DNA from 2 places in the Rahnella sp. BCC 1045 genome. Region 2 is predicted to be linked to the other one. Evidence: predicted binding sites of a transcription regulator. Region 2 holds the regulator's gene; the other holds the start of a gene.
The links. Region 2 encodes sigma-54, which starts transcription at its own class of promoters, with help from an activator protein. Its sites were predicted from a motif close to GTTGGCACANNTTTCGCTNT; they were not measured.
Positions count from the first base shown of each region.

Region 1: a site for sigma-54 is predicted at 5,533-5,552, ahead of J1782_RS05540 (gamma-glutamyltransferase family protein). Genes of this name have one in related genera too.

Region 1 covers NZ_JAFMOZ010000106.1:623-16,610, reverse strand. Annotated here, with positions in the region: gene J1782_RS05565 (aspartate/glutamate racemase family protein) at 1-235, shown strand, start outside; gene puuE (allantoinase PuuE) at 228-1,166, shown strand; gene hpxZ (oxalurate catabolism protein HpxZ) at 1,828-2,211, opposite strand; gene J1782_RS05550 (AtzE family amidohydrolase) at 2,263-3,666, opposite strand; gene hpxX (oxalurate catabolism protein HpxX) at 3,663-3,857, opposite strand; gene J1782_RS05540 (gamma-glutamyltransferase family protein) at 3,873-5,459, opposite strand; gene J1782_RS05535 (MurR/RpiR family transcriptional regulator) at 5,651-6,490, shown strand; gene J1782_RS05530 (transporter substrate-binding domain-containing protein) at 6,749-7,540, shown strand; gene J1782_RS05525 (amino acid ABC transporter permease) at 7,565-8,230, shown strand; gene J1782_RS05520 (amino acid ABC transporter permease) at 8,233-8,883, shown strand; gene J1782_RS05515 (amino acid ABC transporter ATP-binding protein) at 8,883-9,635, shown strand; gene J1782_RS05510 (alanine--glyoxylate aminotransferase family protein) at 9,654-10,892, shown strand; gene hpxK (allantoate amidohydrolase) at 10,892-12,166, shown strand; gene uraD (2-oxo-4-hydroxy-4-carboxy-5-ureidoimidazoline decarboxylase) at 12,163-12,660, shown strand; gene uraH (hydroxyisourate hydrolase) at 12,657-12,992, shown strand; gene J1782_RS05490 (gamma-glutamyl-gamma-aminobutyrate hydrolase family protein) at 13,006-14,274, opposite strand; gene J1782_RS05485 (DUF1993 family protein) at 14,487-14,993, shown strand; gene J1782_RS05480 (nucleoside deaminase) at 15,291-15,988, shown strand, end outside.
Region 2 covers NZ_JAFMOZ010000145.1:146,556-162,543, reverse strand. Annotated here, with positions in the region: gene murA (UDP-N-acetylglucosamine 1-carboxyvinyltransferase) at 1-1,255, opposite strand, end outside; gene ibaG (BolA family iron metabolism protein IbaG) at 1,321-1,575, opposite strand; gene mlaB (lipid asymmetry maintenance protein MlaB) at 1,736-2,044, opposite strand; gene mlaC (phospholipid-binding protein MlaC) at 2,044-2,676, opposite strand; gene mlaD (outer membrane lipid asymmetry maintenance protein MlaD) at 2,718-3,284, opposite strand; gene mlaE (lipid asymmetry maintenance ABC transporter permease subunit MlaE) at 3,288-4,070, opposite strand; gene mlaF (phospholipid ABC transporter ATP-binding protein MlaF) at 4,081-4,884, opposite strand; gene J1782_RS25985 (calcium/sodium antiporter) at 5,192-6,169, shown strand; gene kdsD (arabinose-5-phosphate isomerase KdsD) at 6,189-7,175, shown strand; gene kdsC (3-deoxy-manno-octulosonate-8-phosphatase KdsC) at 7,192-7,758, shown strand; gene lptC (LPS export ABC transporter periplasmic protein LptC) at 7,755-8,324, shown strand; gene lptA (lipopolysaccharide ABC transporter substrate-binding protein LptA) at 8,302-8,859, shown strand; gene lptB (LPS export ABC transporter ATP-binding protein) at 8,866-9,591, shown strand; gene rpoN (RNA polymerase factor sigma-54) at 9,691-11,124, shown strand; gene hpf (ribosome hibernation promoting factor) at 11,148-11,435, shown strand; gene ptsN (PTS IIA-like nitrogen regulatory protein PtsN) at 11,545-12,015, shown strand; gene rapZ (RNase adapter RapZ) at 12,083-12,937, shown strand; gene npr (PTS phosphocarrier protein NPr) at 12,934-13,206, shown strand; gene J1782_RS25930 (transcription antiterminator) at 13,232-15,151, opposite strand; gene J1782_RS25925 (lactonase family protein) at 15,234-15,988, opposite strand, start outside.

The DNA of each region.
Region 1 (15,988 bases), on a different contig from region 2:
GGATGGCAGCGGGGCGATTGTACTGGGCTGCGGCGGTATGGCCGATCTGGCGCAGGAACTGACGCTGGAGCTGAATATTCCGGTGATCGACGGCGTCAGTGCGGCGGTCAAAATGGTCGAGTCGCTGGCCGCACTTCGCCTGACCACCAGTAAGCACGGTGATCTGGATTATCCGCTGGAAAAACCCTTGTCTGGCCGCTTTGCCGGACTGAATCTGAGAGATAACCATGCCTGAATTCGATAACGGTTTTACTGAAAATTATCCGCGCGACCTGATTGGCTATGCCGGTCGTCCGCCACACGCAAACTGGCCGGGTAATGCCCGGATTGCGGTGCAGTTCGTCCTCAACTATGAGGAGGGCGCGGAAAATAACGTCCTGCACGGCGACGCCGGTTCGGAACAATTTCTCTCGGATATTATCGGCGCAGCCAGTTTTCCCGACCGTCATATGTCGATGGATTCACTGTATGAATACGGCTCACGCGCCGGTTTCTGGCGGATCCACAATGAATTCCAGAAGCGCGGCCTGCCGCTGACCGTTTTCGGTGTCGCGATGGCGCTCGCGCGTAACCCGGAAATCGTCAGCGCCATCAAAGCCGCGGATTACGACGTCGTGAGCCACGGCTGGCGCTGGATCCATTATCAGAACATGAGCAAAGCCGAAGAGGCGGAGCACATGCAAAAAGCCATCACCGTACTTCGCGACCTGTTCGGCAAAGCGCCATCCGGCTGGTACACCGGCCGCGACAGCCCGAACACCCGTCAGCTGGTCGCCGAATCAGGCGGATTCCAGTACGACAGCGATTACTACGGCGATGATCTGCCGTTCTGGACGCCGGTAAAACTGGAAAATGGCGAAACGAAACAGCATCTGGTGATCCCGTACACGCTGGAAACCAACGACATGCGGTTTGCCTCCCCGCAGGGTTTCAATACCGGCGAGCAGTTCTTTACCTATCTCAAAGATACGTTTGACGTGTTGTACGAAGAAGGCGAAACGTCACCCAAAATGATGTCGGTCGGGATGCATTGCCGGATCCTCGGTCGCCCCGGGAGATTTCGCGCTTTACAGCGGTTTCTCGATTACATCGGGTCACACGAGAAGGTATGGGTGTGTAAGCGGCAGGACATTGCCGACCATTGGGTTAAACATTTCGGTGTTTAATCTCGAAATTCAAATTCAAATTCAAATTTAAAATCAAATTCAAAACCTTGGGCTCGCCGCCCAAACTGGCCCAGAGGACGCGTAAGCGCGCGCCCTCTGGACTCCCGCGCTTTTTCACTGCGCGCTTCGCTCGCTGGCCATGTTTCAGTTACCTCTGTGACAGGCTGGAAATCTTGCCGCTGCGCGGTGCCTTCATTTCGGGATTGCAGCCTCAGGTCTGCAACCTCTCATTCAGCAAGATTTCTGAATCGCCCGCACGATCTTAAATTCAAATTCAAATTCAAATTCAAATTCAAATTCAAATTCAAATTCAAGTTGGAGTTTAAGTCGCTCTGTTTTTAAAGAGTTAATTGGCGCGATTAAAAATTTTGCTGAACGGAGCGGCTTCGAGACCAGAGGCTCGAAGACCGAGAGAAGGAACCGCGAAGCGGCAATATTTTGCGCCACTCACTGATCTACCGGAACATGGCCGTCGTACCCGCTGAGCGCGCAGTTAAAAGACGGGGGAGATCCAAGAGGGGCCCGTCCTGGCCCCTTTTGGGCGGTTTCGGCGCAGCGCGAAAAGTGATCGCTATTATTGAGAAACCGAAATTGTCACCGGTCAGTTTCCCCTTCGCAGGGGAGGAGAAAATTTCCAAAGCTGAACCGCCCAATGGTTCGGTCAAACCATCAGACTCACATGGGCGGCCACAATCTTCCATCCGCTCGCCATTTTCACCCATGTCTGCTGCTGACGCCCGATTTTGTCCGTGCCTTCACGGCGAAACTCCGTGCTGGCGACGGCCATGTCATCACCAAATGTGGTGATGGTCGTATTGACCAGTTCCCTGTCTAACCCTTGCGCCGATCGCGCTGAGCGAAATGCCCGGATGGCTTCGATGCCGTAAAGATTTTCTCCCGCGCCAAAGCGCACGGTGCGCGGGTCGTGCCAGAACAGTTCGTCGAGGACGGCGGTATCGTTGGTGATCAGCGCCTGTTCATAGCGATAAAAGGCCGCATTCATTTCGGCAAGGATCGCCGGGCGGTCGATATGTTCAGTTTTCATGATTTCGTCTCTTACTCTTTTGCTTCACCCTGGAAAACGGGATGCAGGTTGTTACGCGGGCATCACCGGAGAACTGCTGACTTTCACTATGCCCTGAAGTTCGAGCGCCCGTGCTGCACGCAGACACAGGTCTTCGCGCCACGGCGGCGCAATCAGTTGTAATCCTATTGGCAGGCCGGTCGATGTCGTGACCGGCACCGTCACTACCGGTAAACCGAGGAACGAAATTGGCTGCGTCAGCATACCCATATTGGCACGTGTCGGCAGATCCTGACCGTTAATTCTGATGGTGTCCTGACCAATCAGCGTTGCCGGGCATGGCGTGGCAGGGGCAATCAGAATGTCCCAGTGATCAAACAGGGGCAAGATTTGTTCCTGAAAATGCTGACGAAAACGCTGTGCCTGCACGTACCATGCCGCCGGGATCATCGCGCCGGCCAGTAAACGCTCGCGCGATAACGGTTCAAACTGTTGCGGGATACTGCGCAGTTTTGGCAAATACTGATTGCCGCCTTCAGAAGCACTGATGATAAATGCCGCTGAACGCGCCAGTTCGGCCTGCGGCATTTCAACTTCTTCCTGCGCTTCAAGAGCCTGAGCAATCTGGCGCACGGCAGCTTTAGCGTGGTCGTCGCACCAGGTAGCAAAATAGCCGCCCAGCACCGCAGTGCGCAAACCCTGCTGGCCGCGTCCGAGCTGAGAAAAAGTGGCAGTCACGGGTTTATCTGCCTGGAAGTGATCTTGAGAGTCTGTGCCCTGAATCGCGTCATAGACCTGCGACAGATCCTCGCTGCACCTCGCCATCGGACCGATGTGATCAAGACTGGCGACAAACTGCTGGCTGCCGCGGCGGGAGATCCGTCCGAAGGTCGGTTTCAGGCCGAGAATACCGCTCAATGATGCAGGCACGCGAATGGATCCGTTGGTGTCGCTGCCGAGTGTGAAATGCACCAGACCGGCAGCGACGGCAGCGGCAGAACCGCCGGACGATCCTCCGGCGACGCGTGCCAGATCACGCGGGTTACGGGTGGCACCATAATGGCTGTTTTCGGTGGTGAAACCGTAGGCGTAAGCATCCATGTTCAGCATGCCGGAAAGTATTGCGCCCTGTGCGGCGAGGCGTGAAACGGTCCAGGCATCATGACGTGCGGCGGCGTTGCTGCTGTTGAGGCTCGCGCCCGCCAGCGTGACTTCACCGGCGACGTCCAGCAGGTTTTTCACCGCATAAGGAATGCCTGCCAGCGGTGCCAGTGCGGTTCCGCTGGCGCGGGTTTTATCCACTTTAGCGGCCTCACTCAGCATGCGTTCGCGGGTGATATGCGTATACGCGTTGATGACCGGATTGGCCTGTTCAACGGCGTCCAGCGTGGCGCTGGCAATTTCTGTGGCTGAGATTTCACCCTGCGTAATGGCCTGATGAAGCTGATTAATCGTGAAATTATCAAACGATTTCATGCTCTGTACACCCCGGCGATTTCCAGTCGCGAATCGAGCGGTAAATCCATCAGCGGTTGCGCCATTTGCGCGATACGGCTGAACTGCACCAGCAGTTCCTGACGGCGTACATCGTCGAGTTCCAGCGCCAGTACGGACTCCATCTGGCGGATGTAAGCGGCCCAGTCTGTGGCCGCAGGAGTATTTTTCATGATCAGTTCCTCAGTTTAAAAACCGGCCGCGCTGCCGTTGCTGCGCGGGTCGGAAGCGCCTTCAAACATGCCGTTGGTGTGGCGGACAATGGCTCCGGCATGGCCGACGGCTTCACTGAAATCCGGCAACAGTTCGACATCGTGACCGCGCTGTCTCAGTCCGGCCTGCGTCGGATAGGCGAAACGGCCTTCCAGTTTCAGGGAGTCCGAGCTTTCCCCCCATGTACGACCCAGCAGCCAGCGCGGCCCGCTGATCGCCTGCTGCAAGGATTGTCCCTGCACCACATGGCGGATAAACACCGCAGCCTGCGTTTGCGGCTGACCGTCGCCGCCCATCGAACCGTAAACCATGGTGCGCCCGTCGTATAAACGTGCGGCGGCAGGGTTAAGGGTATGAAACGGTTGTTTACCCGGCGCCAGTGCCAGTAAATGGCTGGCATCGAGGCTGAATGAGGCGCCACGGTTTTGCCACAGCACGCCACTCTGGGGCAGAACGACGCCACTGCCGAACTCATGATAGATGCTCTGAATAAACGATACCGCCAGCCCGCTGCTGTCCATCACGCCCATCCAGACGGTATCGCCCGGACCTTTACCTTTGCCCCAGCCGGCGGCGCTGTGCGGTTTGATGCGGGTGGCGAGGGCGTCGAGATACTGCGGATCCAGCAGGCTTTGCGCGTCCTGCGTCATCATGCGCGGATCGGTGATATAGCGGTCGCGCAGGCCGAACGCCAGCTTGGTGGCTTCGACAATGCTGTGTATCGTCGCGCTTTCATCCATGGTTTCGAGCGGCAGACGGTCAGTCAGACCGAGGATCGCGAGTGAAACTAACCCCTGCGTCGGCGGTGTCAGGTTGTATATTTCGCCTTTGCTGTGTTTGAGACGCAGCGGCACGCAGCGCCGGGGCTTGTAAGCGGCCAGATCGGCACGGGTGACCGGCATGCCGAGCCTTTCCATGTCGGCGGCCATATTGTCGGCCAGTTCACCGCGATAGAAACTGTTCAGCCCGTCTTCGCACAGCATGGATAACGTCTGTGCCAGCTGCGGCTGGGTGAAGCGGTTACCGGCGCGCGGCACTTCGCCGTTCGGCATAAAAACGTCGGCAAACGCGGGGAAGTCTTTCAGCTCATGTTGCTTGGCACGGGTGGCAGCTTCCTGAGAAGCCGTTACCGGAATGCCATCAGCGGCGTAACGGATGGCATCGCGCAGCAGGCGTGAAAGGGGTTTTTGATCGCCACCAAATTCAGCCGACACATTCAGCGCTTCCTGCCAGCCGCCGACCGTGCCTGCGACCGTCAGTGCCGCTTTCGGCCCACGGTGCGGAATATGCGATTCCCCGGTGTAGAAATCGAGAGAGGCCAGCGAGCCGGCGGCACCGCTGGCGTCTATCGCCACCGGATTGCCCTGCGGCGGCACAATCAGCCAGAAACCGTCGCCGCCCAGTCCGTTCATGTGCGGATAGACCACCGCAATTGTTGCGGCTGCGGCCACCATCGCCTCGATGGCATTACCGCCTTCCCTCAGTACCGCAAGCGCACTCTGGCTTGCCAGATGATGAGGTGTGACCGCCATGCCCAGCGGCGCGCTGTTACTGTTAATCATGCGATGTCCTTTTTTGAGACGCTTTTTTTATGCTGCCCGCGCTTGCAGGGTTGTGGGCGCGTAGGGATAGAATTAAGCAAGAGGTGTTCCACATCGGCAGAGTCTTGCGTTTTTCACGCTAATTTCTATTGCACTGGCAAGCATAGTGCATGGTATGTTCCGATGAAACATTGGTTACAAAAGGGCCAGAGATGAAACAGATTGATGAGCGTCTGCGTGACCATTACGCAGAACTGACACCGCAGGAACAGCGGGTGGCCGACTTTATTTTTGCCAGCATCGACGACCTGATGAGTTACAACAGCGCAGAGCTGGCGCGGCTCAGCGGCGTGTCGAAAGCCACGGTCAGCCGCCTGTTCAAACGTCTCGGTTACCCGAGCTATCGTGATATGCGCGATGAAATGCGCACCCTGCGCCAGAGCGGAATGCCGCTGACTGACAGCCGTGACGCGGTGCAAGGTAACACCTTGTTATCACGGCACTATAAGCAGGAAATGGCGAATCTTACGCAGTGGATTAACCAGATTGATAGCGCTCAGTTTGGTGCGCTGATTTCAGCGCTGAGTCAGGCGCGACAGGTGCGCCTGCTGGGCTTTCGCAACAGTTATCCGGTGGCATTGCATCTGCGCCAGCAACTGATTCAGGTGCGGGCAGGTGTAATGATGATGCCGCAACCGGGGCAGACGCTGGCGGAAGAACTGGTGGATCTCACCGCGCAGGACGTGGTGATTTTCGTGGCCTTCCGCCGCAGGCCGCGCATGGCGAAGGAAATACTGACGCAGTTACAGTCAGCTGGCGTACCGGTGCTGCTGATTTGCGAGCCTCAGGCGCAGACGCTGACCCCGCTCGCCACCTGGCATCTGGCCGCGCCGCTCGACAGCGTTTCGGCGTTTGACAGCTACTCTTCTGCCATGAGTCTGGCGAATTTACTCAGCAATGCGTTGTTGCACGATATGCTCGCGTCAGGCCGTCAGCGTATTCATCAGATAAGCGATATGTATAACGCGCTGGATGAGCTGGAGCAGCGCTGATTCCCGTTTACAGAACAAACTGAGCGCTTTTCTGGTGCTTTCGCACAATTTTAGTGCGTATGTGTTTTCATAGACTCCCATTTTTTGCCCTGATTCAGGGCAAAAAAACCACTTCTGATCCCGCCAGCATTTTTATAATCCCTTGTCATACCGTGACTTTGCGCACATTTTTTCTGCGGCGTTGCTTTTGGCACATTCGTTGCAAAGTTTTAAATATAAGAATCTATCGTTCCAAAAACTTTTCACCGGAGATAATCTATGAACATGAATAAACGGCTGTTGGCTTGGGCAGGTGCGGCAATGCTGGTGCTTCAGGCATCCGGCGTGATGGCCGATCAGTTGCAGGATATTCAGAAGCGCGGCGTGCTGCGCGTGGCCGTACCGCAGGATTTCCCGCCGTTTGGTTCGGTGAGCAAGGATTTGCAGCCGGAAGGTTATGACATCGACATGGCGCAGTATCTGGCCGATAAGATGAAACTTAAGTTGCAACTTGTTCCGGTCACCAGCGCCAACCGCGTGCCTTATCTGCAAACGGATAAAGTCGATCTGGTCATTTCCAGCCTCGGCAAAAATGCTGAGCGCGAAAAAGTGATCGACTTCAGCAACGCTTACGCACCGTTTTTCCTCGGCGTGTTTGGCGCGCAGGGGGACAAACTGGCGGATCTGAAAGAACTGTCCGGTAAAACCATCGGCGTGACCCGCGGGGCGGTGGAAGATCTGGCGCTGACCGATGTGGCACCAAAAGACGCCAAAATACAGCGTTACGAAGACAACAACACTACGCTGTCGGCCTACCTTTCAGGTCAGGTGGAATACATCGCCACCGGTAATCTGGTGGTGGCGGCCGTAGCCCGCATGAACCCGGCCAAAGCCCCGGTTTCGAAAGTGATGCTGAAAGACTCGCCGTGTTACGTCGGTCTGCGTAAAGATGAACCGGCGCTGAAAGACAAAGTGAATGAACTGATCGCCGAAGGCATTAAAGATAAGACGCTGAACACGCTGTCTGAAAAATGGATGAAGGCACCGCTGCCGGCTTCCATCGGCGCGTGATCAGGGCTTTGACGGAGATCTTTCATGACCTATCAGCTTAACTTTAGCGCGCTGTGGCCTTACATGCCGGAACTGCTGGCCGGATTATGGACCACCATTGAGCTGACGGTACTGGCGACGGTTGGCGGTGTCGCAATAGGAATTTGCGGCGCAGCCATCCGCTGCGGCAACCATAAAATTCTGCGGACCGTCTGGGGCATGTATGTCGAAGCCATCCGTAATACGCCGTTTGTTGTGCAGTTATTTTTCATCGTCTTTGGCCTGCCTGCCATCGGCCTGAAGATGACCGCCGGTGAAGCGGCGTTGCTGGCGATGCTGATTAACCTCGGGGCTTACAGCACCGAAATTATCCGCGCCGGTATTCAGGTGACGCCGAAAGGCCAGTGGGAAGCCGGACGCGTGCTGGGATTAACCCGCAGCCAGACATTCCTGCGCATCGTGCTGCCACCGTCGCTGAAACGTATTTATCCGTCGCTGGTCAGCCAGTGCATTATCGTGATGCTCGGATCTTCCGTGGTATCGCAGGTGTCCTATGAAGAATTGACGTTTGCGGCGAACTTAATTCAGTCGCGCACTTTCCTCAGTTTTGAAGTGTATCTGGTCACCACGTTATTTTATTTGTTGTTATCGGTTGCGATGCGTCAGCTGTTGCTGCTGGCCGGACGCCGGGTCTTTGGGAGTGAAAACTGATGATGACTTTCACCGACTGGGACATTGTGCGCAATCTCCTGCTGGCGGCCCGCTGGACCTTGCTGCTGTCGCTGACCGCATTTATTGGCGGTACGCTGGTGACCTTGCCGCTGCTGTTGCTGCGCCTGACTAAACGCCGCTGGCCGACGCGTTTTGTGCGTCTTTATTCCGAATTATTTCAGGGTACCCCGCTGCTGATGCAGCTGTTCCTGGCGTTTTTCGGGCTTGGCCTGTTTGGTATCAACGTCAGTCCGTGGACGGCTGCCGCGCTGGCGCTCACGCTCTACACCAGCGCCTATCTGGTGGATATCTGGAGTGGCAGTATTGCCGCGTTACCGAAGGGCCAGTGGGAAGCGTCGCGCTGTCTGGGTCTGAATTTCGGCCAAACGTTATGGCGTGTTATCACCCCGCAGGCGCTGCGGATTGCCATCGCGCCAACCGTCGGGTTTTCCGTGCAGGTGGTGAAAGGCACCGCGCTGGCCTCAATTATCGGTTTTGTCGAGCTGACCAAAGCCGGAACCATGCTCAACAACGTGACGTATGAGCCGTTCAAAGTGTTCGGATTAGTGGCGCTGGGCTACTTCCTGATGTGCTATCCGCTGTCGCGTTACAGCCAGCATTTAGAAAAATCATTGCGTGGAGAGAAACAGTAATGCCACTGATCACCATCAATCAGGTTCAGAAGTTTTACGGTCAGAACCACGTGCTGAAAGGCGTGGATCTGGATATCGACAGCGGCGAAGTGATTTCGATTATCGGCCGCAGCGGTTCAGGGAAAAGCACGCTGTTGCGCTGCATGAACGGGCTGGAAGGCTATCAGGAAGGCAGTATCAAACTGGGCGGAATGACCATCACCGACCGCGATTCTCAGGCGCGCGATATCAGCCGTTCCGTCGGCATGGTGTTCCAGAGCTTTAATCTGTTCCCGCATATGACTGCGCTGGAAAACGTCATGCTGGCGCCGCGCCGCGTGCTGAAAAAGTCCGCCGCCGAATGCCGGGAACTGGCCGCGCAGATGCTGGCGAAAGTCGGACTGGCAGATCGCATGGATTATTACCCGTCGAATCTTTCCGGCGGCCAGCAGCAACGTGTGGCCATTGCACGCGCGCTGGCGATGAACCCGAAAGTGCTGCTGTGTGATGAAATTACCTCGGCACTGGATCCGGAATTAGTCGGCGAAGTATTGAAAGTGCTCGAGCAACTGGCGAAAGAAGGCATGACGCTGGTGCTGGTGACGCATGAAATGAATTTTGCCCGTGAAGTGGGCGACCGCGTGGTGTTTATGCATCAGGGCACCGTGTGGGAACAGGGCGAAAGCCGCGCGCTGTTTGCTAATCCGCAAACTCCCGAGTTAAGACAGTTTATCGCATCCGTACGCGGCCTGAATGAGGCTGCTGCAAGCTAACATTGTAAAGGATTAACTATGTCAGATTTCATCTCTCCCGGACAAATCAACCCGCCAACCCGTCTGCTGATGGGGCCGGGGCCAATCAACGCCGATCCGCGCGTGCTGCGGGCGATGGCGAGCCAGCTGGTCGGGCAATATGACCCGGTGATGACCGGCTACATGAACGAAGTGATGGCGCTGTACCGCGCGCTGTATAAAACCGAAAACCCGTGGACCTTACTGATCGACGGCACTTCACGCGCCGGTATCGAAGCCGTGCTGCTTTCCGGTATTCGTCCGGGCGACAAAGTGCTGGTGCCGGTGTTTGGCCGTTTCGGACATCTGCTGTGTGAAATCGCCCGCCGGTGCCGCGCCGAAGTGCATACGATTGAAGCGCCGTGGGGTGAAGTGTTTGACCCGCAGCAAATCGAAGATGCGATTAAATCAGTAAAACCGCGCTGGCTGCTGACCGTGCAGGGCGACACGTCCACCACCATGCTCCAGCCGCTGGAACAACTGGGTGAAATCTGCCGCCGTCACGGCGTACTGTTCTACTCCGATGCGACGGCGTCGTTTGGCGGTAACCCGCTGGAAACCGACGCGTGGGGGTTAGACGCGGTGTCTGCCGGTTTGCAGAAATGCCTCGGCGGCCCGTCCGGCAGCTCGCCGGTCACCATCAGTCCGCGCTTTGAAGAACAAATCCGCCGCCGTAAATGTGTCGAAGAAGGGATCCGCACCGCCGATCACGCCGACGGCGATGAAGAGATGATCTACTCCAACTATTTCGATCTGGGCATGATCATGGATTACTGGGGCCCGGAGCGTCTGAATCACCATACCGAAGCCACCAGCATGCTGTTTGCCGCCCGCGAGTGCGCGCGCATCATTCTGGAAGAAGGGCTTGATAACGGCATCGCCCGCCACAAACTGCACGGCGGCGCGCTGCTGGCGGGGATTCAGGGGATGGGGCTGGAAGTGTTCGGTGACCTTAACAACCGCATGAACAACGTGCTCGGCGTGGTTATTCCGCAGGGCATCCACGGCGAACAGGTGCGCCAGATGATGCTTAACGATTTCAGCATTGAAATCGGCACGTCATTTGGTCCGCTGGCCGGGAAAATCTGGCGTATCGGCACCATGGGTTATAACGCGCGTAAAGACTGTGTGTTGCAAACGCTGGTGGCGCTGGAAGCGGTGCTTCATCGTCTGGGATTTGCGTCGAAATACGGCGCAGGGGCGCAGGCTGCCTGGGATCATTACGCAGGAGGTCAGTAATGGCAGAAGCCTTTACGCTGGCTGCGGTTTCCGAAAGCGCCAAACTGGCTGCTGAGCGGGTGATGGCGCGCTGCGACGCACTCGCCGCCATCAGCGAAACACCGGGACAGCTGACCCGCGTCTATCTTTCCGCCGAACATTTACAGGCCAACCGTCTGGTGGGCGAGTGGATGGAAGCGGCCGGTATGCGCGTCTGGCAGGACAGCGTGGGTAATATTTGCGGACGTTATGAAGGGCGTGATCCGTCGGAGCCCGCCATCCTGCTCGGTTCGCATCTCGACAGCGTGCGTAACGCGGGAAAATATGACGGTCCGCTCGGCGTGCTGACGGCGCTGGAAGTTGTGGCACATTTGCATCAGAACGCCATCCGTTTGCCGATGGCGGTGGAAGTTGTCGGCTTCTGCGACGAAGAAGGCACGCGCTTTGGCATCACGCTGCTGGGCAGTCGCGGGCTGACCGGCACATGGCCCGCTGACTGGCTGGAACGTGAGGACGCGCAGGGTATTTCGGTGGCGCAGGCCATGCAGAATGCCGGGCTGGACCCGCTGAAAATCGGCGCGTCACAGCGTGCGGTCAGCGATTTCTGCGCGTATCTGGAATTGCACATTGAGCAGGGGCCGTGCCTGCAATCGGCAAATGTACCGCTGGGTGTGGTGACGGCGATTAACGGTGCGCGACGTCTTAATTGCGAATTTACCGGTCACGCCGGTCATGCCGGAACTGTGCCGATGGGGCAACGTCAGGACGCCCTGACCGCCGCCGCGGAATGGACGCTGGCGATTGAAAACATCACCACGGCCACAGGCCGCAATCTGGTGGCGACAGTAGGCACACTGGAATGCCTGCCGGGCGCGGTGAACGTCATTCCGGGGCAGGTGAAACTGTCTTTGGATGTGCGCGGTCCGCGCGATGATGATCTCTCTGCGCTGCTGGAAACGCTGCTGACGAAAGGCCGGGATATCGCCACACGGCGCGGGCTGACGTTTGCCGCCGAACAGTTTTACGGCATCAGCGCGACAGAGTGCGACGAAAGTTTGCAGCACCGCCTGAGCCAGAGCGTTTTGCATTTACAGGGGCAGGTGATGTCGCTGCCAAGCGGCGCCGGGCATGACGCGATTGCTATCGCCGGATGCTGGCCGGTCGGCATGTTGTTTGTGCGCTGCAAGGACGGCATCAGCCATCATCCTGATGAATCTGTTACTACCGGCGATGTGGCGTATGCGGTGCAGGCGTATATCAATACGGTGCTGAGTTTCGACGGAGGCCATCTGTGACGCCTGAGGAATTTAATGCGCTGTCTGAATTTGAAGCCGTGGCGCTGTTACGCCCGCTGGTGAATATTCCTGCCTGGGCGAAAACGGTCAGCGACGGGCGGCCTTATTCATCTGTTGAAGACGTGCTGCAAGCTGCCGGATCCGCCTGCGAAAACTGGCGGCCTGAAGATATTGCTCAGGCACTGTCAGCGCATCCGCGTATCGGCGAACGGGCGAACGGCAACGGTAAAGAAGCGCAGCTTTCCCGTGGCGAACAGGCGACGCTCGATATCAGCCAGCAGTCTGTTATTGATGCGCTGTATGACGGCAATCAGCGTTACGAACAGCGCTTCGGGCGGGTATTTCTGATCCGTGCCAGAGGGCGCAGTTCAGAAGAAATTCTTGATAACTTGCAAAGACGTCTGAAGAATTCGCCGGATGCAGAAGATCACGAAACGGCGCAACAACTCAAAGAAATTACCCTGCTGCGTTTAAAGGAGATATTCCAGCCATGACACGCATTACCACACATATTCTTGATACGTCTCTGGGCCAGCCCGCGGCTGACGTGCGCGTCTGGCTGGAAAGCCTCGACGGGCAGAAAATCACGCGTATCAGCGAAACCCAAACCGACGCCGACGGGCGCGCCGCGAAATTAACGCCGGAACCGGTGGCGTCCGGGCATTACCGTTTGTGTGCCGACATAGGCGCCTATTTCAAAGCAACCGGTCGCGAGACGCTTTACCACACGGCGATCGTTGATGTGATGATCGACGGTGAGCAGGATCATTACCATCTGCCGCTGCTGATCAGTCCGTATTCTTATTCAACGTATCGCGGCAGTTAGATCTTAGTGTTATTCAGCCCATCAGCAGGTGCGGATGCTTTAACCGCACGCTTTGGGTCAGCGCCGCGTGGCTGACATCCCGGTCACGATTGCCCTGGCGCACCTGTTGCAGGAACGCCATCAGCAACGGATTCGGGCGCTCGCGGCGCGACATCAGTTCCGGTTGTCCCTGAACACCCATAAAGAACGGATGATTATTGAGTTCCACCGCCTGCGCCTGTAGCCCGCTTTCGTCATAACCTGAAATCAGTAATCCCGAACTTTCCAGTTCCGCCAGTAACTGCGGATTCAGATAGCGGCGCTGGTTGTAACGCAGCGTAAATTCCTCACCCATTTTATTCGCCAGCAGACTGCCGCTGCGGGTGACGACCGGATGATTTCCCAGACGCGGCTGCGCGTGCTCGGCGAGCGGCAGCCCGGTTTGCAAACTGCCCAGCATGGACGGGCCGTGCATCACCACGCTGTCCTGCCCGAGTATTTTCTGACCCAGCGCCGTCACCATCTGATGCATACCCTGATTGATGCCCAGCACCGGCGTTGCGTTATCCAGTGCCCAGCGGGCGGTCGCCAGCGGGCTGGCCTGGTGATCGCCCGGCGTTAATGTTGCCCCCGGTAAAATAATGCCATCGACGTCGAAAAGCGTGCAGTCGAGCTGGCTGCCCATTAACCCCGCTGTCACATACACTACGTCAATGTTCATTGCCAGTGCATCGGCGGCGTCTCCCAGTGCAGCGAGCATCGCCGGATAGCTGTCGCGCTGCTCACAAAAATCGCCAACTATCGCCACGCGCAGGGTCTTTCCGGCGCGCATTACCGGCTGTGAAACCGAGCCGAGCGCCCAGCGGCCAAACGCATCGCGTCCCCAGCCGTTACTGCGAATTTTACCGGTATCGCAGTCTTCGAGTTGAAATTTATCCTGATTGCGGACCACGTTTAATGACTCAACGCCGATGCCGTGTCCGGCGATTTCGGCAGCCACCGCCGGGGATAACGGTTCGCGCAGCGGCACCACGACATCCTCCTTAAGTGCCCGATAAATCAGTGATTCCAGACCAGACTCTTCACCCGCACCGCGCCCGGTCAGGCGCTCCAGCCAGACCAGCCCGCTGGTCAGTGCGTGTCCCTGCGCCGTGACGTGCTGACGGGCATTCGGATAACGTTGTGCATCATGACTGACGGGAAAGTGACACAGCGGCAAAGCGCGTAATTCAGCAAGTATCGCTGCCATCGCGCCGTACAACGCAGGTTCGGGCGTGGAGTGTGCAATAAAGGTGATGGTCATCAGGTATCCTCTGTCAGATGTTTTTTGCGGGAGTATTGAATGCAAGAAGCGATCCACCCCGGCCTGCGTTTACATGCTTTGACAAAAAGGGCGCGGTAAGTCGCAAATGCGAATTTAAGCCGCCACGGACTACTACAAAACGCCACGCTGTTTAGACCATAACGCGCTAATGTATCGCCGGTTGTTCTAACCCCATTCATTAAGGAAGCATCATGTCAGCATCTCTGTATGGCAGTACGGCGGCACAGTTTGTTCGTGGTTTAAAGAATCTTTCAGCATTGCTGGAGAAGGGCGCGGCATGGGCAAAGGAAAACGGAAAATCGGAAGAAGAAGTGCTGAATACCCGTCTTGCCGATGATATGTATCCGCTGGCGCGTCAGGTGCAAATCACCAGCGATATGTCAAAAGGCGCGATCGCCCGTCTGTCCGGTGTGGCAGCACCGGCGATGGAAGACAATGAAGTGACGTTTGCCCAGTTGCAGGAACGTATTGCCAAAACCCTGCGTTTTATCGAAAGCGTGGATGTCGCGAAACTGGAAGGCGATGAATCCCGTGAGATCGTGGTGAAAGGTAAAAATCATGAACTGAAATTCACCGCGCACAGCTACGTCACCACATTTGCGGTACCGAACTTCTACTTCCACGTCACCACCGCCTACAACATTCTGCGCCATCTGGGCGTGAATATCGGCAAGTTTGATTTTATCGGGCAGGTTTAAGTCCGGTTTTATTTAATTACCTGAATCGCTAATTAAATATCCGCCCTGAAATATATAATTCAGGGCGGTATTGTGAAATGTATATTCATCAAAATTATAACAAAATTAATTCCTCTCTGAATATATTCAGATTTATAAAATAAACCCGGTGCCATCGCTGGCACAACACCTTCCGTTTCTTTAATACAGATGAATTTGTCACGATGCAGTCTCTTTAATTCCGGCGTGTTTATAAAATCACGTTTCGCGAATTACTGAATCTTAATCAATACACTTAATCTAACGGAAGGAATTAATATGTGTAATTGCAACTGTGATTCATTAAAAGCCACAGCGGTTAAAGCGGGCGAAACGTATGTGACCGTCGAAGCGGCGGCCACTGCTGCGGCAGAACAGGCGCTGGTGGCCTATTGCCAGAATACATTCAGCGTCGGCGGTGTCATGCTCGATGCCAGCGGTAATGTGCTGAATGCGATTAATAATAACGTGGTTAAAAATAATATGACCAGTGATCCGACGGCTCATGGTGAACGTCAGTTAATTGACTGGTATTACGCGCAAATTGAAGCAGGCGAGGAAATGCCGCCACCGTCTGATATTACCATCGTGACGTCGCTGGATCCGTGCTGCATGTGTACCGGTTCGATTATTACCGGCGGGTTTAACGTTATTTCTGCCGCTTTCGATACTTATTCAGGTATTAACTGGGATACGCAGGCGGATTTCCCGACGCTTTCGCCTGAGCTGGCTCAGGTGGCAAAAAATACTTTCAGCTATCCGGCAGTTAACGGGAATAACTGTTTCACCCGCGACGCCAGTTCAGCGCCGGTGCCGGCTTTCTTCGCCGACGCCGTTATGGATGTTCAGACGGTAGCACTGTGCGAAACGGCTTTTGACGCCACGCTGACACAGGTTAAAGCCAGCATCAACACGGATTTAACGCCGGATCAGCTGAAAGATATCAAAGATTTGCCTGCCGGTGATCCGGTTGTGGT
Region 2 (15,988 bases):
CGCCTTTGAAACGCTCAATTTTAGCGCCGAGTTGACGCAGTTTATCTTCGATGCGCTCGTAGCCACGATCGATGTGATAAATACGGTCAACGACAGTCACGCCTTCTGCGATGCAACCGGCCAGAACCAGGCTGGCAGACGCGCGTAAATCCGTCGCCATTACCTGCGCGCCAGACAGTTTCTCAACGCCGTGGCAAATCAGGGTGCTGCCTTCGATTTCAGCATGAGCGCCCATACGGATAAGCTCAGGGATGTGCATGAAGCGGTTTTCGAAGATAGTTTCGGTAATCACACCGGTACCTTCCGCCACCAGATTCAGCAGGCTGAATTGTGCCTGCATATCAGTCGGGAAGCCCGGATGCGGCGCAGTGCGGAAGTTGACTGCTTTAGCGCGTTTGCCATGCATGTCGAGACTGATCCAGTCTTCGCCCACTTCGATATCGGCACCGGCTTCACGCAGTTTTGCGAGTACAGCATCCAGCGTGTCAGGACGGGCTTCACGGCAGGTAATTTTGCCACCGGAAATAGCCGCTGCAACCAGGAAAGTCCCGGTTTCGATACGGTCAGGAACAACACGGTAAACACCGCCACCCAGACGTGCGACGCCTTCGATGGTGATCTTATCGGTACCCGCACCGGTGATTTTTGCACCGAGCGTGTTAAGGAAATTAGCGGTATCGACAATCTCCGGCTCACGCGCGGCGTTTTCGATAATGGTCGTGCCTTCCGCCAAGGTCGCTGCGCTCATGATGGTCACGGTGGCGCCCACGCTGACTTTGTCCATCACGATATGCGCGCCTTTCAGACGGCCATCAACGGATGCTTTTACATAACCTTCTTCCAGCACAATAGTCGCACCGAGCTGTTCCAGGCCGGTAATGTGCAGGTCAACAGGGCGCGCGCCGATCGCACAGCCGCCCGGCAGGGAAACTTCACCACGACCAAAACGCGCCACCAAAGGACCGAGAGCCCAGATGGAGGCACGCATGGTTTTCACCAGATCATACGGCGCACAAAACTCATTGACCGCGCTGGCATCCACGAACACAGAACCGTTGCGTTCGATTTTGGTGCCTAACTGGTTCAGTAATTTGATAGTGGTATCGATGTCTTTCAGGTGAGGAACGTTCTGGAGTTCAACAGGTTCCTCAGCAAGCAGTGCGGCAAACAAAATAGGAAGTGCGGCATTTTTTGCACCAGAGATAGTAACTTCGCCACTCAGACGAGTCCCACCCTGTACACGAAATTTATCCATTATGACTGCTCTCTTAAATTTCAACTCTGATTAAATACGAGGAAGCTGCCGGCGCTCCGGCAGTCTTATAAACCGCTCAGTTTACGGTCACGCGCCCATTCTTCCGGGGTATAAGCCTTAATAGACAGCGCATGAATTCGATTGTCGGCGATGTATTCCATCAGCGGGGCGTAAACGGTCTGCTGTTTTTTCACGCGGCTCATGCCATCAAACATCGCACCAACGACAATGGCCTGAAAATGACTGCCATCGCCAGTAATGTGGGCTTCATCCAGTGCCAACGCGTTCATCAGCACTTCTTTAATTTCACTCGTTTCCATAGGGATCTATTCTTCTGAAGAATCATAACAGCCAGATATCTTATAGGGATCGGACCAAATCTTAAACCACGAAAAAGCCCCTGAGGAAGAGTTTCGCACAGGGGCTTTGTGGACATTAAGGCAACGATTTACATCACACCGCCTAACCTCCCGTAACTGTTCACTTATTTGCCAGTGAGTCAGTCGGGATAATGTCCTGAAGATTATATAACGCAATCAGCGTATGCAGCCGGTCGGTAATGCCTGCGATGGTCAGCGCACTCCCCTGCTGGCTGGCTTCTTCGCGCAGATGCACTAACAGCGCCAGGCCCGAAGAATCCACGCGTTCAAGCCCGGACACGTCCAGAGTGGTCACGCCGGACATCAGTTTTTTACGCGCATCCCAAAAAGCCACCAGCGTTTCGCGATCCAACTCACCCTGCAAGGTCAGTCGCGGCGGCTGCGATTCCCAGCGCAGAGCTTCACTCATTATTGCTTATCCAGTGTGATCGGCTGAGCAGCGGCTTGTTTCAGACGGGCAGTCAGGCCATCGATGCCTTTCTGACGCAGGATGTCCGCCCACTCGTTCTGCTTGGTCGAAATCATGCTCACGCCTTCTGCAATCATGTCATATGCCTGCCATTCACCGGTGCGGCTGTTTTTACGCCACTGGAAATCCAGACGTACTGGCGGACGGCCATTGGGATCGGTGATGGTGACGCGGATAGCGATGATATCTTTGTCCGCATAAGACTGTTCAGGCTGCACGGTGTAGCTCTGGCCGTTGTACATCGCCAGTGCCTGACCATAGGCCTGCTGCAAATATTCAGAGAACGCCGCAAAGTATGCGTCACGTTGTGCAGGCGTTGCCTGTTGGTAATAGCGGCCTAATACCAGCGCACCGGCATATTTAATCTGCACGTACGGCAGCAGTTCATCACGAACGATCTGGCGCAGGTAGTTAGGATCCTGCTTGATTTTAGGCTGTTCGGTTTTCAGGCGGGTGAAGGTTTTATTCGCCGCTTCATTCATCACGCTGTAAGGATTGGTTTTATCCACAGCGGCATTGGCCAGCGGAGCCATAACCACCAGCAGTGCAGCGATCACTAAACGTTTAAACATACTTATTTTCCTCTTTTATGGAGAATCCGTGATAGCAAATCTTAATGGGCAGCCGGCTGTGGCGCCGTATTAGCGTCAGGTGCAGGTGCGGCATTCCCTTCAGTTGCTGCCGGAGCAGCCGCTGCATCAGGGTCAGCCTTGCCGTCGCCGCTTTTATAAAGGAACTGGCCAATCAGGTCTTCGAGAACCAGTGCGGATTTCGTGTCCTGAATGACGCCACCGTTTTTAAGGATAGTCGTTCCCATCTCCGGGTCTTCAAATCCAATGTTCAGCGCCAGGAATTGTTCACCCAGTAAACCCGAGGTACGGATAGCCAGCGTACTGGTGCTTGGGATCTGGTTGTATTTCTGGTCGATATCCATTTCCACTCGCGGAGAATAATTTTTATCCAGCGTAATGCTGCTGACGCGACCGATCACCACACCGCCAACTTTCACCGGCGAGCCGCTTTTCAGGCCACCGATATTGTCGAAGTCCGCAGAAATACGATAAGTCGGATCCGAACCGATAGAACGGATGTCAGCCACTTTCAGGCACAAAAAGACCACCGCAATCAACGCGATGATTAAAAATGCGCCAACCCAAATCTCACTCTTTTTCGTTTGCATGGTTTAATTTCCAAACATCAGTGCTGTCAGCACAAAATCCAATCCCAGCACCGCCAGTGACGAATGCACCACAGTACGTGTCGTTGCCCGGCTGATCCCTTCGGATGTCGGGATCGCATCATAGCCATTGAACAACGCAATCCAGGTCACGGTGATAGCGAAAACAAGGCTTTTAATCAGGCAGTTAAGCAAATCTGTCCGCCAGTCTACGGCAGTTTGCATCGCAGACCAGAAGAAACCGCTGTCGATCCCCTTCCAGTCCACGCCAACCAGTGAACCGCCCCAAATCCCGACGGCAACGAAAATTGCCGTCAGCAGGGGCATGGAAATCAGACCGGCCCAGAAGCGCGGTGCCACAACGCGGCGCAGCGGATCAATCGCCATCATTTCCAGACTGGAGATTTGCTCAGTGGCTTTCATCAGACCCAGTTCAGCGGTTAACGCAGAACCCGCACGCCCGGCAAACAGCAGCGCGGTCACGACCGGACCAAGCTCACGCAATAACGACAACGCCACCATCATGCCCAGACTGGCTTCGGCGCTGTACGTGGTCAAAATAAGATATCCCTGCAACCCCAGAACCATGCCGATGAACAACCCGGAAACCAGAATGATTAACAGAGAAAGCACGCCAACGCTGTAGAGTTGCTTTATCAGCAGCGGCCATTGCTTGGCAAATTGCGGCTTACCGACTAATGCCCGGAAGAGCATTAAACCGGCACGGCCAAAGGACGCACAGGTGTTTATCCCGCTGCGCCCGACTGAGGCTAATGCCTTAATTAACATGGGTACTCCATCATCCGAGCAGCTCGGTTTTGTAATCACCGGCAGGGAAACGGAAAGGCACCGGTCCGTCGGCAATACCATCAAGGAACTGACGAACCCGCGGATCAGGATTATTTTGCAGCTCCTCGGGCGTTCCTTCAGCAATAACATGTTGTGCTGCAACAATATACGCGTAATCCGCAATGCTCAGCACTTCAGGTACGTCATGGGAAACCACAATACAGGTCACGCCCAGCGCATGGTTCAGCTCGTCGATCAGTTTGACCAGCACGCCCATCGTGATCGGATCCTGCCCCACGAAAGGCTCATCAAACATGATGAGTTCAGGGTCAAGCGCAATGGCACGCGCCAGCGCGACACGACGCGCCATGCCGCCGGATAATTCCGCAGGCATCAGTTCACCGGCACCACGCAGCCCGACGGCTTCGAGCTTCATGGTCACGGTACTGCGCAGCAGTTCTTCCGGTAATTTACTGTGCTCACGTAACGGGAACGCGACATTTTCGAACACATTGAGATCGGTAAACAATGCACCGGACTGAAACAGCATGCTCATTTTTTTGCGTGATTCGTAAAGCTTTCGGCGTGACAGCGCAGGAATGTTGTCTCCGTCGAACCAGATTTCACCTTTATCCGGCGTAAGCTGGCCGCCGATAAGACGCAGGAGCGTCGTTTTACCGATCCCCGAAGGCCCCATAATGGCGGTGACTTTGCCTTTCGGCACGGTCATGTTTATCTCTTCGAAAATGGGACGATCGCCGCGCACGAAACTCATGCCTTTGATCTCAACCAGATTCGATTCGCTTTGACTCATTCAGTTTATCCCTTCGGAATACTTTCGCTAAGAATACGTCTGACCCTCACGGGGTGTCGTATAACTTTGGTATTTTTACAAAAACTTACCCCGCTTTCGTTACCAAAGTTGCCATCGATTTACTTTTCCGTCACAGACGGTCAAAATCAACGAATTACCATTTTAAATTAAAAGCCTTCATCGTCTAACATACAGGAACCTGCTGGCCGCGTTTTCAGACAAAATGTCGCCTTAGCTCATGTTGACGAAGGAATCGCCTGCCTTTCAAGGCGACGAACCTCGCATTATACCCAATAAAGGATGTTTCATGCTTCTCGCTATCGTACTGATGATTGTCGGCCTGTTACTGCTTGTTTACGCCGCCGATCGTCTGGTGTACGGAGCCGCTGTGCTGGCACGCTCGCTGGGCATGCCGCCACTGGTGATTGGCATGACCGTCGTCGGCGTGGGCATATCACTGCCTGAGCTGGTGGTTTCCACCACCGCCGCCATCAACGATCAAATGGATTTGGCCGTTGGAAACGCAATTGGTTCGAATATCATTAATATTCTTCTGATTTTGGGCGGTGCCGCCCTGATTCATCCACTTTCCGTTCGTTCTGATATATTACGCCGCGAACTCCCTCTATTGTTACTGGTCACAGCGCTGTGCGGTTTTCTGCTCAGTGACGGGGAACTCAGCCGGCTCGATGGCGTTTTACTGCTGGCCAGTGCCGCCGCATTTATGATGCTGGTGATTAAAATCGCCCGGGCGGCTGAAAAAGAAGGGCTGGACACGCTGACGTACGAGCAAATGTCTGAACTTCCGCAAGACAGCAGCAACACTGTGGCATTTCTGTGGCTGGCATTGGGCTTTATTATCATGCCACTGGCGTCAGGCATGATTGTCGACAACAGTACAGTGATTGCACGATATTTAGGCGTGAGCGAACTGGTGATTGGTCTGACGGTCATCGCTATCGGCACCAGCCTGCCGGAACTGGCAACGTTTATCGCCGGTGCGATTAAAGGTGAAGATGATATCGCGCTGGGCAATATCATCGGCGCCAATATTTTTAACACCTGCCTGGTGCTGGGATTACCCGCACTGGTGGCACCGGGTTCGTTCAACCCGGATGCGTTTCACCGCGACTACTGGGTGATGCTGGCGGTCAGCGTGGTGCTTTCCGGTTTGTGCCTGATGCGCAAACACCGGATCGGGCATCTGGCCGGAGCATTATTGCTGTGCGGATTTATCGCCTATATGGCGGTGCTGTTCCTGTTACCGGACAGCATCGCCTTCTGAACTCTGTCAGGAATTGACTATGGCTAACTTTACCTTCGCCTCCGACTTTGATTTCCAGGCCGTCGGGCGTGATGTGCTGAAAACAGAACGTGAAGGACTTGAGCAGTTAGATCAATACATTAACGGTGATTTTACCCGTGCGTGCGAAAAAATCTTCGGTTGCACCGGAAAAGTCGTCGTGATGGGTATGGGCAAATCGGGTCATATTGGCCGCAAGATGGCCGCCACATTTGCCAGTACTGGGACTCCGGCATTTTTTGTCCACCCGGGTGAAGCCAGTCACGGCGATCTGGGCATGGTATCAAAGCAGGACATCGTTATCCTGATTTCCAATTCCGGCGAAGCGCATGAAATTCTGGGGCTGATCCCGGTGCTGAAACGGCTGAGCATTACGCTTATCTGCATGACGTCCAATCCGGACAGCACGATGGGCAAAGCCGCCGATGTGCATCTTTGCGTCCGTGTGCCGAAAGAAGCCTGCCCGCTGGGTCTGGCACCGACCAGCAGCACCACGGCGGTATTGGTTATGGGCGATGCGCTGGCAGTGGCCCTGCTTGAAGCCCGCGGATTCACCCCTGAAGATTTCGCCCTTTCTCACCCCGGCGGAGCACTGGGTCGCAAGCTCTTGTTGCGCGTCAGCGATATCATGCACACCGGCGATGAAATCCCGCACGTCAGCCGTGATGCGTCTTTGCGCGATGCCCTTCTGGAAATCACTCGCAAAAATCTGGGCATGACGGTCATCTGCAACGATTTGATGAAAATCGAAGGGATCTTTACCGATGGTGATTTACGCCGCATCTTTGATATGGGCGTGAACATTAATAATGCGGCGATTGCCGAGGTGATGACGACCGGCGGGATCCGTGTTCGCCCTTCGCTTCTGGCGGTTGACGCACTGAATCTGATGCAGGAAAAACACATTACCTGCGTAATGGTTGCTGATGGTGACCAGTTGTTAGGTGTGTTACATATGCACGATATGCTGCGCGCTGGCGTAGTCTAATTGAGGAATAGCCCGAATGAGTAATAGCGCAGCCCTGGTGGAGACCTGCTACGGTCCGGTCAGCGCCCACGTGCTGGAACGCGCCAAAGCCGTTCGCCTGCTGATTTGCGATGTGGACGGCGTCATGTCCGACGGCCTGATCTACATGGGAAATCAGGGCGAAGAGCTAAAAAGTTTTAACGTTCGCGACGGTTACGGTATCCGTTGCCTGCTGACATCTGACATTGAGGTCGCGATTATTACAGGCCGCAATGCAAAATTACTGGAAGATCGCGCTAAAACCCTCGGTATCCGCCACTTGTATCAGGGGCAATCGGATAAGCTTTTGGCCTTCCGCGAACTGTTAGATACACTGTCCCTGCGGGCCGAAGAAGTGGCTTATATCGGGGATGATCTGATTGACTGGCCGGTCATGGCCGAAGTCGGTCTTTCCGTGGCGGTTCAGGATGCACATCCGATCCTGTTGCCGAAGGCCGATTACGTTACCCGCATCGCTGGCGGGCGTGGCGCCGTACGCGAATTGTGTGATTTGATTCTGCTGGCGCAGGGTAAGCTGGAGGACGCCAAAGGGCTGTCGATATGAGTAAAACAAAACTTTGGATTATCCTTGTTCTGACGGCCATCGTTCTGGTTCTGGTGGGCTGGTCATTGTCTGATAGCAGCGATGACGCACCGCAGGCCGTTAACGATCAGGATCCCACTTACCAGACATCCCACACGGTCACGATGGTCTATGACCCAACGGGTAGCCTGACCTATAAACTGGTTTCGGACCAGGTAAAATACTACGCCGCCGATCAGGTGACATGGTTTACCAACCCGGTCGCGACCATGTTTGACAAGAATAAAACACCAACCTGGGTGCTGCGTTCTGATAAAGCCAAGTTGACTCAGGATAAGATGCTTTATCTTTACGGGCATGTGCAGGCTGATAGCCTGACGCCTGAGACATCACAGCTTCAAAGAATCAAAACGGATAATGCCCGGGTTAACCTGACGACACAGGACGTTGCCTCAGACGATGAAGTAACGCTTTATGGCACAGGTTTTACATCTAACGGCATGAAAATGCGCGGTAATCTGCGTGATAAGACAGCACAGCTGATCGAAAAGGTAACGACCTCTTATGAAATTCAAAGCAAAAAATAAAATCCGTGATCTCCTGATCGTCAGCTCGTTGTTAGCCGTGAGCATTCCGGCCTTCGCCTTAAAAGATGACACAACGAAACCGATCACCATTGATTCCGCCAATCAGGCGCTGGATGTGAACACCAACACGGCCACCTTCACCGGTAACGTCGTAGTCAATCAGGGCACTATTCAGGTGAAAGCCGATAAAGTTGTCGTGATCCGTCCTCAGGGCGTATCCGGCAAAGAAGTGGTGGAAGGTTACGGCAATCCGGTGACGTTTTACCAGATGCAGGACAACGGCAAGCCGGTAAAAGGCCATGCGCAGAAAGTCCGCTATGAAGTGGAAAACGATCTCGTGACCCTGACCGGTAACGCATACCTCGAACAGCTCGACAGCAACGTGAAAGGCGACCGTATTACCTATCTGGTGCAGAAACAGCAAATGGAAGCCTTCAGTGATAAAGGCAACCGCGTGACGACCGTTCTGGTTCCTTCGCAGCTGCAACAAAAAACGCCTGCCGCGGGCGGCCAGCCGACCAAAAAGAGTAACTGATATTTTATGGCAAAATTAATCGCAGAGAATCTGGCAAAAGCCTACAAAGGCCGCAAGGTTGTAGAAGATGTCAGCCTGATGGTGAACTCCGGCGAAATCGTCGGATTGCTGGGGCCAAACGGTGCGGGTAAAACCACCACCTTCTACATGGTCGTCGGGATTGTGCAACGTGATGCGGGCCGTATCATCGTTGACGATGAAGACATCAGCCTTTTGCCATTGCATACCCGCGCCCGTCGCGGCATTGGCTATCTTCCGCAGGAAGCCTCCATCTTCCGTCGTCTCAGCGTGTTTGATAACCTGATGGCCGTACTGCAGATCCGCGATGATCTGAACAAAGAACAGCGTAACGATCGCGCTAATGAACTGATGGAAGAGTTCCATATTTCTCATTTGCGCGATAACCTCGGTCAGTCCTTGTCCGGTGGTGAACGTCGCCGTGTTGAGATTGCCCGCGCACTGGCAGCGAATCCCAAGTTTATCCTGCTGGATGAACCTTTCGCCGGCGTTGACCCGATTTCCGTCATCGACATCAAAAAAATCATTGAGCATTTGCGTGACAGCGGCCTCGGCGTACTGATCACTGACCACAACGTTCGCGAAACTCTCGACGTTTGTGAGCGTGCCTATATCGTCAGTCAGGGGAAATTGATCGCCCACGGCACGCCAGCCGACATTCTTGCTGATGAACAGGTTAAACGCGTTTATCTTGGTGAAGAATTCCGTCTGTGATCTGTGCCGCCGGAACCGTGCCCGTTTCGACGTAAAGTCTGACGGGAGGTCTCTGACAGAAGTTACTCAGTTTGTAATCAACGGAAATAAAACCAAGATATGAAGCAAGGTTTGCAACTCAGACTCAGCCAACAACTGGCAATGACTCCTCAGTTACAACAGGCCATCCGCCTGTTGCAACTGTCCACGCTTGAGCTCCAACAGGAGATCCAACTCGCGCTGGAGAGCAACCCTCTGCTGGAACAAACCGACCTTCATGATGAAATCGATTCGGTAGAAGCCACTGACAACGAAGCGTTAGATACCCGCGAAGCGCTCGAGCAGAAAGACATGCCCGAAGAGTTGCCGCTGGACGCCACCTGGGACGAGATTTATACCGCGGGCACACCTTCCGGCACCGGCAACGATTACAGCGACGACGAGCTGCCAATTTATCAGGGTGAAACCACGCAAACGCTTCAGGATTACCTGATGTGGCAGGTGGAGCTAACGCCGTTTTCCGACACCGATGCCGCGATTGCCACGTCCATTGTCGACGCGGTAGACGATACCGGTTATCTGACCGTTTCCCTTGACGACATCCTCGAAAGTATCGGTGACGACAACGTCAGCATGGACGAAGTGGAAGCCGTTTTAAAACGTGTGCAGCGTTTTGATCCGGTTGGTGTGGCGGCGCGTGACCTGCGTGATTGCCTGCTGATCCAGCTTTCACAGTACGCCACAGATACGCCTTTCATCGCCGAAGCGCGCCTGATTATCAGCGAACATCTGGATTTGCTGGCGAACCATGATTTCCGCGCACTTATGCGTTCAACCCGGCTAAAAGAAGATACACTGAAAGGAGCGATGCTTCTGATTCAGTCTCTTGATCCGCGTCCGGGACAATCGATCAACACCGGTGAATCCGAGTACGTGATCCCCGATGTGCTGGTGCGAAAAGTGTCAGGTGTCTGGACGGTAGAACTGAATTCCGACAGCATTCCGCGTCTTAAGATTAACCAGCAGTACGCCGCGATGGGCAATTCCGCGCGCAGCGACAGCGACGGGCAATTTATCCGCAGCAACCTGCAGGAAGCCAAGTGGTTAATCAAAAGCCTGGAAAGCCGTAATGACACGCTGTTGAAAGTCACGCGCTGTATCGTTGAGCAGCAGCAGGCGTTCTTTGAACTGGGTGAAGAATTTATGAAGCCTATGGTGCTGGCCGATATCGCCAGCGCCGTAGAAATGCACGAATCGACGATTTCACGCGTGACGACGCAGAAGTTTCTGCACAGCCCGCGTGGAATTTTCGAACTGAAGTATTTCTTTTCCAGCCATGTCAGTACAGACAGCGGCGGCGAGGCATCGTCAACCGCGATCCGGGCGCTGGTGAAGAAATTAATCGCAGCGGAGAATCCTGTAAAACCGCTCAGTGACAGTAAGTTAGCCACCCTCCTTTCCGATCAGGGAATTATGGTGGCACGACGAACCGTCGCCAAATACCGAGAGTCTTTGTCCATCCCGCCCTCAAACCAACGTAAACAGTTAGTTTGACCTCAACAGAGAAGGAAGACATTATGCAGCTCAACATTACCGGACATCACATTGAGATCACGGATCCCCTGAGAGAATTCATCACGTCGAAGCTGGCTAAGCTTGAACAGTATTTCGACCGGATAAATCAGGTGTATGTGGTGTTGAGCGTTGAAAAGGTGCAGAAAGTAGCGGAAGCCACTTTGCATGTGAACGGAGGCGAGTTGCATGCCACCTCGGAGCATCAGGATATGTACGCGGCAATTGACGGCCTGGTTGATAAACTGGCCCGTCAGCTGAACAAGCACAAAGACAAACTGAAACAGCACTGACATTCATGTAGCCAACCCTGTGCTACAAACCTTCGGGCATCGGCTTGTGACCTTCGGGAAACGAGCCGATATAGCTTTAAGGGTGAAACAGCGCCAAAGTGAAGATGACATGATTAACGATACTGCAATGCAATTAACGTCGGTGCTTAATGCCGAATGCACCAAAAGCGGCGTTCATTGCGCCAGCAAAAAACGCGCACTGGAAATCATCAGTGAGCTGGCGGCCAAACAGCTAAATTTATCACCGCAGGTGATTTTTGACGCCATTTTGACCCGTGAACGCATGGGCAGCACCGGGATCGGTGCAGGGATCGCCATTCCGCACGGAAAGCTGGAAGAAGACACTTTACGTGCCGTCGGGGTGTTCATTCAGCTTGAGCAGCCGATCGCTTTTGACGCTATCGATAATCAGCCTGTGGATTTGCTTTTTGCCTTGCTGGTTCCGGCAGATCAATGTAAAACCCATTTACATACCTTGTCTTTAGTCGCCAAAAAGCTGGCGGATAAAGGGGTGTGTCGTCGTCTGCGCGGAGCGCAAAGTGACGAAGAACTGTTCCAGATAATGACTGAAAACGAATAAATTACTGATTCCCGGTTGCGCGCCGGGAAAATGAATTCTGAACACTGAATGCCAGGGGAGTGACACCATGGTGCTGATGATTGTCAGCGGCCGTTCCGGTTCCGGGAAGTCGGTTGCCCTAAGGGCATTGGAAGACATGGGTTTTTACTGTGTGGATAACCTGCCGGTGGTGTTGTTGCCGCAGCTCGCCCAGACACTTGTTGAACGCAATACGTCTGCGGCCGTCAGCATTGACGTTCGCAACATGCCAGAAACACCGGAAGTTTATGAGCATGCGATGTCACAGCTGCCGGAAAGCTTCTCGCCACAGCTGCTGTTCCTCGACGCTGACCGTAATACCCTGATCCGCCGTTACAGCGACACCCGTCGTCTGCACCCGCTCTCCAGCAAAAACCTGTCCCTTGAAAGTGCAATCGATGAAGAAGCCGATTTGCTGGAGCCTTTGCGCTCTTCCGCGGATCTGATCATCGACACCTCCGAGATGTCCGTTCACGAACTGGCAGAAATGCTGCGTACGCGCCTGCTGGGCAAACGCGAACGTGAACTGACCATGGTCTTTGAATCCTTTGGTTTCAAACACGGTATTCCGATTGATGCGGATTACGTTTTCGACGTGCGTTTCCTGCCTAACCCGCACTGGGATCCGAAACTGCGTCCGATGACCGGCCTCGATAAACCGGTCGCTGCGTTCCTCGACCGTCATACCGAAGTACATAATTTTATCTATCAGACGCGCAGCTATCTTGAACAATGGCTGCCCGCGCTGGAAACCAACAACCGCAGTTATCTGACCGTCGCCATTGGCTGTACCGGCGGTAAGCACCGTTCGGTGTATATCGCAGAACAGCTGGCTGACTATTTCCGTTCCCGCGGGAAGAACGTCCAGTCCCGCCATCGCACGCTGGAAAAACGCAAATCATGACGGTTAAACAAACGGTAGAAATCAAAAACCGGTTAGGGATGCACGCCCGTCCGGCGATGAAGTTATTTGAACTGGTACAGAGTTTTGAGTCAGAAGTGATGCTGCGCAACGGCACAGGCATCGAGGCGGAAGCCAGCAGCGTGATCGCACTGCTGATGTTGGATTCCCCGAAAGGCCAGAAAATCGAAATCGAAGCCACCGGCCCCGATGAAGAACAGGCTCTCAGCGCCGTCGTAAATCTGATTAATTCTGGTTTTGACGAAGACTGAGGGTTAACGAACTGTTTAAGCCGTATTAAATGCGGCTTAAACAGTCGATAGCAATCGCCTTGAAGCTTTCAAAATTCTCACTGCTCAGCAAACGGCTCATCGAGCGTTCCCGCACAAACGTCACGAACAAATCGTAAATCGCCATTGCTTCCTCGTAATCCGCCTTGCTGATCGCCAGCAGGAAAATCACGTGCGCCGTTTCTCCTTCGCCCCAGGCAATGCCCTGCGGCGAAAGCAAAGTGATCACCACGGTTTTCTTCGCGAGCAATCCCAGCGAATGCGGCAGCGCAATGCCTTCGCCCAGCATGGTCGAGACAATCTCCTCGCGCTCCACCACCGAAGGATAAAACGCCTGATCGACAACCCCTTCTTCTTCAAGCTGCGAACAAACATGGCGAAAAAGCTCCGCCTGTGTCATCGGCTCATTGACGATCATGAAGTGTTTTTCGTCGAAGAATTTTTCCAGCATATACGGGCGCGTGCGGTCGACGAGTACCAGCTTGCCGAGCTGCTCCATCTGGTATTCGGTCGGGAACGGCGACAGCACCACCACCGGCTTATTCTTCTCGGTGATACGGGCGTTGGAGATAATAAAATCTTCGTCGATGTGCTCCAGCTGCTCGTAATCACGCAGCGAAACCACCTGCTTCATCACCAGTTGAGGATACTTACGGTTAATCTGCGCCTGGATCATACGGATGGTTGAATTGCCGGTGTCGCACACCAGCATCACCTGCGGATGGCGCTGGTAGCCAATGTTGTAATGCCGCTCCAGCCCGACGCCAATATGCAGCACCAGAAAGCCGATTTCATTCTCACTCAGCGTGTAAGGCGTGTATTTACCCCAGCTGGAAACGGCCGCCAGCGTGACGTCATACGCCATCGGATAATGCTGTTTGATATTGCTCAGCAGCGGATTGGGGATATTAATCTGGTATTTCACCCGCGTAATCATGGTTTTGATGTGCGTCAGCAGATCCGCTCGCAGCTGCTTATCACCCTGCAAATCATAGTTATAGTGCGAATTGATGTACGAAAGAATGTAATCGACCAGCGACTCATCGTCGTCGGCGTTAATGTCCGTCGGTAAAATCTGCTGGACGCGGCGCGCGGCAATATTCACCCGCAGATACGCCTCTTCCGAAGCGGGAATTTCCTTACCGACCAGATTTTTCAGCTCCGCGGCCAGCCGCACAGAAACCTGCTTCACCGCCGGATCACCGTCTTCGGCATCAAAATCTGTCAGCGGATAACCGCCGGTAATGCGTTTGATCGCCACGGCGCAATAGAGGATCAGATACTGTTCGCCTTCATCCGTCAGCTGAATGGAAGACTGCGTCAGCAACTGATGCATAAAACGCGTCAGCGGAACCAGCGCTTCCGGCTCCAGACTTTCTGCTTTCAGTAGCGGATTCGCCTGCTCTTCGGCATCCAGCTGGAACAGCAAATCGGTCAGACAGGCGCGGATCGCCAGTTCAGCACCGAACAATTTCATGCCGTAGCGCGGCTTGGTTTCGATATTCAGGTGATAGCGCGCCAGATGCTCCCTCACCTCAGCCATATCATTTTGCAGGGTTCCCCGGCTGACAAACCATTCATCGGCCAGATCTTCCAGCTTTAATGAAAAAGCTGAGGTCAAAAAGCGGATCAGCAACGTCTTCACCCGCTCAGCGGCGGTGCGCGGCGTCGGATTCGGTTTACGTTGTGTTGATTGCTGTAACGACGAAAACAGCGCCGCATCATCGATGCGCAACTGATATCCGCTGCCCCGGCTGTGGACAAACGTCGCACCAAAATCGGCGATGATTTCGTTCAGCGCAGTAATATCGGCACGCACCGTGCGCGTCGAAACAGACAGACGTTTTGCCAGTTCATCCTGAGGAAGGGTTTCGGTTTGCAGCGCATCAAATAACTGCGCCAGACGTTGATTGGGAAATCTCACCATTGTTCTTCCAGTTCGTTTCAACGAGGCTCCGTTCACGAACAAAACACGTCGTGAACGGAGTTTGTTTCTGTTGCGGCACCGCTTAAGGCGCAATCACCATCTGTGACGGGCTGCCCACAGCCACATAGTCATCCACAAATGACAGCTTGCCGTTTTCGCCAGATACCTTGAATCTGGTGATGTTATCGCTTCGTTGATTCATTGCGTAAATATATTTACCGTCCGGTGACAACGTCAGCGTTCTTGGATAGTCACCGCGCGTCCAGGTTTCATCACTCCAGGTCATCGCGCCTTCACCGGTCACGTTGATTTGCGCGATGCTGTTGTGCAGACGATTGGCAACGTACAGATGTTTGCCGTCTTTGCTCAGCACAATGCCCGCGGCGAAGTTCGTGCCTTTGAAACCGGCCGGCAGCGTGGACAAGCTGTGCAGCTCGCTGAGCGTGCCTTTTACGGCGTCAAAACGATAGCTGGTCAGCGTCGAAGCCTCTTCGTTGATCAGGAAAACGACTTTGCCGTTAGGATGAAACACGAAATGGCGGGGTCCGGCACCTTCAGAAGAGGCTTTGATAAACGGCGGATCGTTGGCTTCCAGTACGCCGGTTTCACCGTTGAGCTTCCACTGATAAATCCGGTCCAGCCCCAGATCGGTAGAGAACACGAATTTGCCGGAAGGATCTGTGGCAATCATGTGCGCGTGTGGCCCGTTGTGGTCGCTGATGGCAAAACTGCCTTCCGCCGCCGCGGCCGGTTTGCCTGCGCCTGCCGGACCGGAATCCTGCTGGCTGTTACTGGCTTCACTCAGCTTCCCGCTGATGTCCACCGGGAAGACGGCAA